Linked DNA regions of Lentimonas sp. CC4. The protein of the gene in region 2 interacts with the protein of the main gene of each other region in a pairwise test. Links are inferred from orthologs where the notes say so. Each region holds a gene or a part of one and is shown on either strand. Other genes may lie near its edges.

Region 1 (5,484 bases), 1.0 Mb from region 2 along the record:
CCATCGCCTCGGCCGCCATCACATATTGATTCTGTCGAATCGAGAGCGTCATACCACGCAAGACACGCGCTGTCCCTGCCCAACCGATCAACGCCAGTATGATCACGATGACAAAAAACATCTGATCCGAGGCGAAGTGCGGTGCCAGCGCAGAGCGCAAGGCCAACAACAAATACAGCCCAGGCATCGCCATCATAAACTCCACAAAGCGCATCGCGAAGAAATCAAAGCGCCCGCCAAAGTAGCCACTAAATCCACCGACTAAGAACCCCAACGTCGTCGTAATCGTGATCCCGAGCAGACCAATAAACAAGGACACCCGAGAGCCAAAAATCAGCCGCGAAAACACATCACGTCCCGTCGAGTCGCTGCCCAATAAATAAACACGCCCGCCCTCGTCCTCGATCGTAAATAAATGCCGATCCGTTTTGAACAGCCCCAGTAAGCGATACTCGAACCCACGCCCGAAAAACTGAATCGGATACCCCTTGCCTTCAATAGCCTCATAGCGCGCCTCGGTCGGATCCACCAACTCATAAGCCTGCGCCTGTAAGCTTCCGTCCGCATAGAAGAATCCTGTCGGCGGATGATAGGTGCGCTCCAAGTCTTGTAAGTTGGTCGAATACGGCGCGAGAAAGTCAGCAAATAAGGCACTCAAATAAAGCAACACAAGCACCCCACCGGATAAGATCCCCAGCGGACGACGCATCACTTCTTTTATAATTCCCCAAATGATCATGCTATTTCTTCTTCTCCAAACGGATACGCGGATCCGACCAAGCCAGTAAAATATCCGCTAGCAAATTCCCTAACACCAACATCGTGCACCCCATCATCACCGAAGCCAGCACCACGAATTGATCTTCGCGTAAAATCGACTGATACATCAACTGCCCCAGGCCAGGATACTGCAGCACGATCTCAACCATCAACGCACCACTCAGCAAGCCGGAGAACGCAAAACCAAAGGCACTCACCAACGGGTTAATCGCATTGCGTAGCGCATGTTTAAACATCACTACGAATTCACTCAGTCCCTTTGCGCGGGCAGTGGTAACAAACCCAGCGCGAATTGTATCCAAAAAGTTAGCACGCATGATACGCATGATACTCGCAATCGAACCGATCCCGAGCGCCAGCGTCGGTAAGATCAAATGATGCCCACGATCGGCGATCTTCTCAAAGAATCCCATATACTCGTATTCGATCGAGGTCGCCCCTCCCATCGGGAACCACCCGGTCTGCGCAGCAAAGAAGACCAACAGTAAGGCCAAGAAAAACTCTGGCACTGAGAGCGCCGCATATGCCAAGCCGGCAGAGATTCGGTCAAAGATGGAGTCCTTATAAATCGCGGCCAACACACCCAGCGGAATTGCGATACCCCACGAAAAGACGAAGGCACAGACAGATAGTAAAAACGTGGCAAAGAGTCGCTGACCGATCAAATCGCTCACCGGCAATTTGTATGCCCACGAATGCCCAAGATTCCCTTCAAACACATTGCCCAGCCATTTCACATACTGCACATACCACGGCTGATCCAAGCCGAATTCGATCTCGATCGCCTGGATCAATTCGATCGGCACATCGCGTTGCGCTTTGACCGGCGTTAAGAAATCACCTGGCGCTAGGCTCATCAAGATGAACACCAGCATCGTGATGCCGAGCAGTAACGGAATCAGCGTCAACAGACGTCTAATAATAAAACCGATCATTCGTCCACCTCCGCCCACAAAGATTCCATATTCCAGGTCAGTCCGCCCAAAGATGTCGGCTCGATATTTTGCCAACGATTGCGGTAGCCTACAAAATCCTTGGCACTGACTAAGAAGATCATCGGTTGCTCTTCTGCCATAATTTCTTGGACTTCAAAGAAGTAAGCCTTGCGTGTTTCAACATCGGTATGGCGACCGATTTCGCGCATCAATTCATCAATACGAGTTTCCCACTCCGTGCCCGGCTTCGATTGCTGTGGATTCGTAAAATGCATACGGCCACCACTCATCAGGATATCTTTGCCCGCATACGGATCGGGCGCCCCGCCACCAAGACCAAGCATGCAGGCCTCATAATCAAACGAGTCGGAGGTTTTATTAATGATGGTGTTAAAATCAAGAAACTGCAGCTCCACATCAATCCCTAGCTCAGCCATATTTTCCTTAAACACCGTCGCCATCTCAACGCGCAATCCATTGTTGGAATTCGTCATAATCGAAAACGCCACACGGTTCCCTTTCGCGTCATACAGATCCTTACCGCGATACTCGAACCCCAACTCCTCAAACAAGGCCCGAGATTCGCCAGGCAAATAGCCATACTTCCGAATCCCATCATTATACCAAAACTTACGCTTAGGAGACACGTAGCCATTCAGAATATCAGCACGGTTGAAATAGACACCGCGAATAATTCCCTCACGATTGATGCCATACGAAATCGCCTGTCGAAAACGCTTATCCGAAAACCACTCGAATTTATACGGCTCCACATACGGCTTACCCTCTTCGGTTTTCCCCGGGTTCAAATTAAACCATATAAAATTCGTCGTGCTCGACGGCCCCATATCCAGAATCGTATAATCAAAGCGTTCCTCACCGCGCTTCACCCAGGCCACGTTATCAGGCGCAATCGTTTCGAAATCAGTTAAGCCCTGCGCAAATGCCACATTACTACTATTCACGTCCTGCACGATCTTGGTGATGATCCGCTCCACATAGGGCAAACGCTGGCCATCAGGATTCACCTTCCAATAGTTCGGATTGCGCGCAAAGACGATGCGCTCCCCGGGACGATACGACTCCAGCACGAACATGTTCAGCCCCACAATCTTCCATGGCTCGTTGATCGCCGTCTCGACACTCCATTGATCCATCAAAGTGCCATCTTCAAACGCTTCGTGCAAAATGTGCTTCGGCAAAATCTCCTCACCACCACCAAACAATAGAAACGGCGCATACACTTCCGGCGTGGTAAAGCGCACCGTATAGTCATCCAACTGCTCCACCTGCGGCTCCTTGCCGTTAATCATTTGGCCAAAGGTCGAACGCGAATTATAGCGATACTTCACCTTGCCGTCCTCACCCTCAGCAGGCTCGCCCGTTTCAGGGTCGATCTCCTTCGCAAAAAAGGTGCCCCAGGTAAACACGACATCAGCGGCCGTAAACGGATTCCCATCACTCCAATGCACGCCCTCACGCAAGTGAAAGGTATACTGTAAATTATCCTCCGAGATCTCCCAAGACTTGGCCAGATTCGGGATCACTTCGCCGCTTTCCGCATCCAGCGTGATCAGACTATCTAAAATACGATTAATCGCAGCCGATCCCGCAACCGACTCATTCACCAAAGGATTCAGCGTCGCCAAATCTCCAGGGATGGTCTCGACCACATTCGCACCATATTCACCAACTGGAAACTCAACCACCTCCGCATCCTTAGGAATCGGAGCCACTTCCGCAACCGGTCGCTCCACCACAGGATCGCAACCTGATGTGACAAACGCTGCCAGCCCTCCGCAAAAGAGGGCTCGAAGTATCGCAGTGTGACGGAGAATTGAGAATGCCATGAAGTTTTAGCCTACGAAACCGCCCTGACAGTTTTGTTCAACGTTTTTGTCCGTAAATTCAGCGATACCGGCTCACCGCGGTTACAATTCCCGTCAACCAACGGAGAGACAGAACTCAGGTTAAAACCACTTGAGCTTCTTAAAAAATACGACCTGTAGCCCAATGATCAGTCCTAAGATTCCGCAGAAGATGTAAAAGGCACTGCCGTTCTCTGAGCCTGGAATACCACCGACATTAATCCCAAGCAATCCGGTCAAGAACCCCAGCGGCATAAATATCGCAGCAATCACGGACAACATATACATGTTCCGATTCATTCGATCCGACAACGCATTGACGAGTTCATCCTTAACGACTTGCGCACGCTCTCGAATCACATCCAAATCTTCAATATAACGAGTCACATGATCCAGCGACTCTTGTAGGCGGCGCTTATCAATGAGCTTCAACCACGTCTGTTCGCAGCCACGTAGATGCGTAATCACATCCTTTTGCGGGGCGATGTAGCGACGAAACAAGATGGCCTCCTTGCGAATTTCAGCAATGCACTGCCGTTTATCGCTCGTCGGCGAATCGATCACCTCTTCCTCTAGAAGATCCAAGCGATCATCCAAGTCAGAAAAAGTCTGCTCCATGCGTTCAAAGAGTCGACCGGTCAGCATCGTGACAAATTCCCCTGAACTATTCGGACCGCGACCAACAGACAAACGCTCTCGAATGTCTAGAACCGCCTTTAACCGACGCCTCCTCAGGCTGATGATTCGAGAGCCATCAATCCACAGACGAATCGAGATCATATCCTCAGGTTCAGCATTATCATTTAGGTTAATGCCACGCAGGATCAACAGCACGCCCTTCTCCATTTCCAAAAGACGTGGACGTGTCTCATCAGCAGTCAGCGCGTTGATCAAAATAGGATCCAGATAACTGACTTCTCGCTCCAACCAGTCGCGACACCCCTCAGCAGTCACATCGAGGTGCACCCACGTCAGCGAATTCTCATCAGCAAGACTGGCAGACACCCCCTCAACAGTCAAATCAGTGCTAGTATTCGCCTCGATCTGACAGGCATGTAGGATGCAGGAATTGTTGTCGGTCATGTTAATTTCAGTTACATGTCACTTAATACGAGAGGCACCCGGTTTCTTCGGTGTCGCCCAGTGGTCGACTGAAGAATCAACAAGAAACGCACCGCCCAATGTCTCACGACCGAGCAACATGCGATGGATCATATTCTTGCGGCACACCAGGTTTACCAGAATCGTTTGCTCAGACTCACCGAGACGAAGCGTCGTCTCCACAAAAATACGGTCATGCCCCTGTCCTGTGCTACTGCGCACACGCTTACGTAATTTGATCGGAGCTTCCAAGGTGACAAGACGATCTTTGTTTCGAGACAGACGCACGGTGAACCGAACGCGCTCGTCCGGGAGTTCAACGATCTCAGCGCAATCGATTGCACTGCTTTTTGCGCCAGTATCAGCCTTTGCGCGGATACGCATGCCCCACTCAGGTAACTCGACCCACTCGCGCCAACCAATAATTGTTAAGTCCTTCATACATCTTCCTCCAAATCACTGACGGTAATATTCGTCGCCAATTGTGACCGAATATCAGTCTCAATGGTGCCTTCTTCTAGGCCATCAATACTCGCTTCAATATTACGCTGCGATCGTTTCGTCGCATGCAATGCGATATGCACCACAGGATCTCCCGGACCAACGGCAGGCATGGTCGTCATGCCCATCACGATTCCATCATGCGGACTACGAATCACCTCATTCTCTTTGCCTAACAAACTCGTGCTACTCGCCACAGCTTGATCCTTAACAACCGCCTCGCCTGGAGCTACGTGAAAATGGAGAAAGCCTCCAGTCTCCGAACGCACCCAACGCGTCTCTTCGACCACGATCTGATG
Region 2 (6,142 bases):
GCCTTCCAGTCGACTTTGTTGGGGTTATCCCAGCAGTCAGAATCAGGTCGGCCACCGATATTATAATCGGTCTTCTTGTCATTCCCGACGTAGTAGCCATTGGCGCGAAGCTGATCAGGATAATAGGCAATGAGGTCATGCGGAATGTCGTAGCGACTGCGCATCGGGTGTGTGCCCATGGAAATGGCGTTAATGCCAGTAATCCATGTCGAGCGTGAGGGCGCACAAACAGGTGCGCTGGCGTAAGCATGCATGTATTGAAATCCGTCATCGGCGAGCTGATCGATATTCGGGGTCTTCGCATTTGGATTCCCGTAACATCCAACCCAAGCGATATTATTGTCCTCAGACGTCAACCACAGGATGTTTGGTCGTTCCAGTGGTAGCGTATCAGCGGCGATCAACGGTGCGACTGCCAACTCAATGAGGCAGATCAGGGTAAGCACTAATTTCATAGATTCAACATGCGAGAGAGCAGTAGTCTGTCATTCAAAAAAACAACAATTAGACATAATATATATTGTGCGTAATGTGTAGAGCAGTGCTACATGTCTGAGCGCGAAATCATTCAAATCAATAAAGCCTTAAATATCAGTGTAATTATACTGACTTTAAACTTGCTGCATATCCAGCCGTGCTACCTGTGGCGAAGCAACCTTGCATCAAAAAGCCGCCTGTGGGTGCTTCCCAATCAATCATTTCACCAGCGCAATACACATTCTGCAGTTTCTTTAGCATGAGTGTCTCATCGAGTTCATTCCATGCGACGCCGCCGCTGGTTGAAATCACTTCGTCCAGTGGTCGTGCGCCGCTCAATGGAATGCGGCAGGATTTGACAACCTCGGCCAGCGCCTGAGCGGAATCGAATTCACCATGGAGTTGCTGAATAATCGCACAGGCGCCTTTGCTGAGTTTCCAGCGTAGCTGTGCTTCGTGGAAGAAATTACGGCGTGCGGACTCCATTTTCTGCACCAGGCGCTCAACGGTAAAGGTTGGCTTAAAATCGATCACGATTTCGGGTGCATCCATTTCGCGCAATGTGCGACCCAATGCATAGATCGGCGTGCCTTCAAAGCCATAGCGTGTAATCATCAATTCGCCGATATGTAGTTCTTCGCCAACGCGGACGTGGATATTGTGCAAGGGGCACCCTTCTGCTGCTGTTCGTGTAGCCTCCGTCCAGTTCGCCTCCCAGCCACAATTAGCCGATTGTAGCTTTTCGACGGCAATTCCGTGCTTTTCAAGAACACTGACCCACTGTCCATTGGAACCCGTTTTAGGCCATGAGCCACCGCCCATTGCTAGAATGACGGCGTCAAAATCCTGATCAAACACCCCTTCTGGGCATTCGATTTCAAGCTCAATTAACTCACCCATCGTTCGCAAGTCTAACCAGCGATGATTCATCTGGAAGTCGACGCCCATCTCGCGCAGACGCTGCACCCAGCGTCGTAAGATCGGTGCGGCCTTTTTAGTTTCTGGAAAGACCTTACCGCCAGCGGTTGAAAAGGTATTGATGCCGAGTGATTGCGCCCATTCGGTCATGGCAGTGTTATCAAAATCTCCGATGATTTTACGCCATGTGGGCACGGGTAAATCCTTGCCGGAATATTGTGCGACAAAGGTCTCAAATGCAGCGCTGTTGGTGATATTGAGCCCGCTCTTACCTGCGACAAGGAACTTACGCCCAACGGATGGCTTCGCATCAAACACGGTAACGAATGCGCCGGCGTTAGCAGCCACTTCTGCGGCACGTAGACCTGCGGGGCCGCCGCCGATGATCGCGATATTTCGTTGTGTTTGGTTGCTCATAGATTGAGTGGATATGGCAGAACGCTCAGGCAAGCAAGCGAGCTTGCGATGAAAGTGCACAAACATCTACTACTGAAAAGATCTTATGCTCTGTTATTCAGCGGAGCTGAGACCGCTTATTAATGCTAATATTACGCTTATTATTGGGGAGGGACGAGCTCCGCCTCGTCCTGCGGTGTGTAAGTGCTTAGGTTCAGTGGCCGGCGCAGAGGCGTTCCCTCCCTCAGTAACACACACATAGCAGACCCCATGAGCCGCGGCATATTTCACTCGTTATGATACGCGTGAGTATATTTGTCGGCTCGCAGCGGTGAGAACTACATTGTCTTAGCTCATCGCGCTTGGTTCTGTGCGGCATAGTAAGCACGAGCCATACAAAGGATGACCTGAGTCGTATTTCTCAGGTCTCCTGTTCCGCCCCTCAAGTCTCTGCACCTACTCTGCGACACCCCAGCGCTTCGTGAACGGATAGTAGATGAAGATCGCTTTGCCGATGACTGACTTTTCAGGCACAAAGCCCCAGTAGCGACTATCGAGACTGTTGGCGGAATTATCGCCCAGTGCGACGAATTTATCGTCGGGAATTTTCAGCTTACGACCTTCGGCAAGTAAGGTGTGGTTGATGTAGCCGCTATACTCGCCCTCTCGCGCTGCGTTGCGGCCAAAGGCTTCGACCTCATCGCGTGGCTGACCATCGACGAGCAAGGTGCTGTCCACGATTTCGAGTGTTTCGCCGCCGACCCCGCCGATACGTTTAATGTAATATTTGTCGGTATAATCGCCGGTTAAGCGGCCGAGCTCTTCGCGGATTGCATTGGTGCGAAACACGAACGGATCGCCCGCCTTCGGACGTTTAAAATGGTAGCTGATACGGTCGACGAACAGCGCGTCGCCCAGAGTGATGTCGAAGCGCATAATCGGATCGCCTGCGGCTACTGAGTGATTCAATTGTAACGCTTGACCACTGGGACTGTCCTGCGATGGCACAGCCATCGCTAGGTTCGCATCTGGGAAAAACTGTCGCACGGCGGAGAGCATATCAAACTCTGCTGGCACTTGAATTGAATGCAACGTGCCGCCGACTGAAAAGACATACTCGGCGCGCTGTGCTGGTAGGACGAAATACTTTCGATACGGGACGGGACGACTTGTGCCGACTTTTCCTGTTTTAGGGTTAGGCAGTAATACCAATGAAACGGGGCCAGAGGCCTCAGCGATGAGGCTCTTATGATTGGCTCCCAATGTGATTTTATTAAAGACCTTCTCCACCGCATTCGGTGAAGCTTCGTCTGCTGCATAGACGACTGTATTCATCCCACTATAAGTAGGATACATTGAATTGGTCGGAATGATGAAGGGCTGGAAAAAGAACGTGCGCACACCGATCACTAGAATCGCTGCGACTAGAATGACTTCCAAATTATCGCTCCAAAAGGTCTTCGGGTAAATCTTACCGCCGATTTTTCGCAACAAGGCATCCAAGCGTTTCATGGCCGCTTCGAACGGTGCCTTCTCGGTGGACGTGTCCTTGAGCATCGACTCGATTTCGCCTACCGTCTTTTCCAGTTCCTGCAAACGGGCTACAGAAGTCACGTCGCGTCGGTAATGATAGACCTTACTGGCCGCGTGGAGTAGATCTTTTGCCTGTTTGCGTAACTTTTTCATGGATGATGGGGCTCTGTCTCGTTCTCAAATATTCAATGTTCAACGTTGGAAGTTCAACGTTCGACGTTCATCAGCTGCCGCCGTCGGAGGTCTTAAGGATCTTAATGAAGGCGTCTTGTGGAATCGAAACGCTACCAATGTTCTTCATGCGCTTCTTGCCCTCTTTTTGCTTCTCGAGGAGCTTACGCTTACGAGAGATATCACCACCGTAACATTTCGCAGTCACGTCCTTACGATACGCGCTGATCGTCTCGCGAGCGACGATGTTGGAACCCACACCAGCCTGAATCGCGATCTTGAACATCTGCTTCGGTAGGATCTCTTTGAGTCGCTCACAGAGTGCACGTCCCCTGCCCTCGGCCTTGTCCAAGTGGACGATTGAAGAGAATGCATCGATCGGCTCCGCATTGACCATGATGTCGAGGCGGCAGAGTTTGGCTTTCTGAGTGCCGTTCATTTCATAGTCCATCGAACCGTAACCATGGGTAATGCTCTTCAGACGGTCATTGAAATCGATCAGAATTTCATTGAGCGGAATGTTGCAGACGAGCATGACGCGCTGCCCGTCGATGGTTTCGGTATGCTCACAGATGCCACGTTTCTCGGCAACGAGCGCGAGCACATCACCAATTGAGGTGTTAGGAATGTGGATCGAAGCCAAAATCATTGGCTCTTCGATAAATTCGATCTCAGAGACATCTGGTAGATACACTGGATTGTGCACTTCGAGCATCGTGCCATCGGTCTTGGTGACATTATAAATAACACTTGGATACGTGGAAATTACGTCGAGGTCATACTCGCGACGAATGCGCTCTTGGATGATCTCCATGTGCAATAGGCCGAGGAATCCACAACGGAAACCGAAGCCTAGCGCGACGGAGTTTTCCGACTGATAGACGAAGGCCGCGTCATTCAGACGCAGCTTACCCATGCTCGCCTTGAGCTTGTTGTAGTCGCTGGTATCGATCGGATAAATACCACTGAAGACCATCGGACTGACCTGCTTGTAACCAGGCAGCATGTCAGCAGTCGGTGCTGCGGAGTGCGTAATCGTGTCACCCAACTGAATGTCAGCGACATCGCGCATATTGGTGACGATGTAACCCACATCGCCGGCTTCCAGGGAATCACGCTTGATCATGGCCGGAGAGAAACGTCCGACTTCCTTGACCTGTGATTTGCGCTTATCGCTCATGGTCATGATTTGATCGCCCATCTTGACCGAACCGGAAAAGACGCGGACGTAACAGATGACACCCTTATAGGTGTCGTAAATGCAGTCAAAAATCAGCACGCGCAGGCCGTCGACCTCCGCCCAGCGTGGTGGTGGGATGCGGTGCACCGCAGCTTCCAAAAGGTCTTCGATACCGAAGCCACTCTTACCACTGGTCTTGACCGCCTCTTCAGCTGGGATCGCCAACACATCTTCGAGTTGCACTTCAATCGCTGGCACATCCGCGCTCGGCAGGTCGACCTTGTTGATCACAGGGATGATCGCGAGCTCTTGCTCTGTCGCTAGATGGGCGTTTGCAACAGTCTGTGCTTCAACGCCTTGAGCGGCGTCGATCAGCAGCATTGCGCCCTCGCAGGCCGCTAGACTACGAGACACCTCATAGGCGAAGTCCACGTGACCTGGTGTGTCGATCAGATTAAAAGTATAATCTTCGCCATTCTTCGCACGATACACCATGGTCACAGGGTGACTCTTAATGGTGATGCCGCGTTCGCGCTCCAAGTCCATGGAGTCAAGGAGCTGCGCCTTCATGTCACGCATTTCAACGGTGCGAGTGAGTTCGAGGATACGGTCGGACAGCGTCGTCTTGCCGTGGTCGACGTGGGCGATGATGCAAAAGTTGCGAGTATGGGCTAAATCGGTCATGTAAAAAGGCTGGAAGCGCGTTAAGATCGCGTGCTTTGAAAAAAAATCAACACCCGATCAGCTCGATTGACAGGTATTCTCCTAAAAAGGCGTGTTGAAACGAGGAATCGACGCAGATCCACGCGAATAGATTGCAGAAGGCGCATGTTTACAAGCACTTCTATAAGTCACGTAGCCGACTGATGGGCTTGAAACTCTTAGTCCTTTAAATGCGCTTTAAACGGCAAGCTGTTTACGCCAATACCCTATTTTCATTATGTTTTTCAGTCATGAGCGCATCTCTGTGGCGATCCATTAAGATTTGTTTATTTTTGTTGTATGATTTTTTCCAAATATTGTGACTGGTTGAATTCATACGTGTGCCCCCCCATTCGAGATCAGAGCGATATTCCATTTGATACGATCCGCACACCCACCCGTGTTCTTTGAATGCGCGGAAGCAGAGATCATGGTCATCCAGGTCCAGTGGAGCGAATTGTTCATCGAAGTAGTTCAATGCCTGCAAGCGGCTGTTATCAATCAGTAGAGGCCCGCGGTTCACGACATCGCGAATGCCAAATATGTCACGACGAGCTTTGAGTTTTATCTTAAAGTGTTTTCGAAATTTCCTGACAATATGACAGGGCTTGGTGCCTGTGGGGTTTTCTCTGCCAATATGGTCATACACGTCCAAGTCACCATCTTTGATCGTATCATTATGTGCGGTTCTTCCAGTCACGGCAAAAACATCACTAAACGCATTGATTGGCTTCATGAGGCGCTGGTCAAAGTTTGCCTCAGTCA

Evidence for each region. Proteins that work in one complex are often made in the same cells at the same time.
Region 1: the proteins of lepA (region 2) and GZZ87_RS09160 interact in binary tests that used the Escherichia coli proteins (3 or more experiments, as listed by UniProt). The link is inferred for Lentimonas sp. CC4 from one-to-one orthologs.

The regions. Positions count from the first base shown.
Region 1 is NZ_CACVBO010000001.1:2,091,725-2,097,208, reverse strand. What follows is about bases 2,677-5,484. They hold GZZ87_RS09160 (zinc transporter ZntB), read right to left. Parts: upstream 4,667-5,484; coding sequence 3,686-4,666; downstream 2,677-3,685. Other genes in these bases: GZZ87_RS09150 (succinylglutamate desuccinylase/aspartoacylase family protein), read right to left, coding at 5,122-5,484; GZZ87_RS09155 (RimK/LysX family protein), read right to left, coding at 4,685-5,125; GZZ87_RS09165 (ABC transporter substrate-binding protein), read right to left, coding at 2,677-3,565. Also shown: GZZ87_RS09175 (ABC transporter permease), read right to left, coding at 1-739; GZZ87_RS09170 (ABC transporter permease), read right to left, coding at 741-1,715; more of GZZ87_RS09165, read right to left, coding at 1,712-2,676. UniProt on the Escherichia coli protein: Zinc transporter. Acts as a Zn(2+):proton symporter, which likely mediates zinc ion uptake. Purified ZntB reconstituted in liposomes also binds and transports Cd(2+), Ni(2+) and Co(2+).
Region 2 is NZ_CACVBO010000001.1:3,123,843-3,129,984, reverse strand. What follows is about bases 2,954-5,952. They hold lepA (translation elongation factor 4), read right to left. Parts: upstream 5,360-5,952; coding sequence 3,548-5,359; downstream 2,954-3,547. Other genes in these bases: GZZ87_RS13335 (glycosyltransferase), read right to left, coding at 5,592-5,952; lepB (signal peptidase I), read right to left, coding at 2,954-3,477. Outside these bases: GZZ87_RS19780 (sulfatase-like hydrolase/transferase), read right to left, coding at 1-455; GZZ87_RS13350 (TIGR03862 family flavoprotein), read right to left, coding at 601-1,812; more of lepB, read right to left, coding at 2,248-2,953; more of GZZ87_RS13335, read right to left, coding at 5,953-6,142. UniProt on the Escherichia coli protein: Required for accurate and efficient protein synthesis under certain stress conditions. May act as a fidelity factor of the translation reaction, by catalyzing a one-codon backward translocation of tRNAs on improperly translocated ribosomes.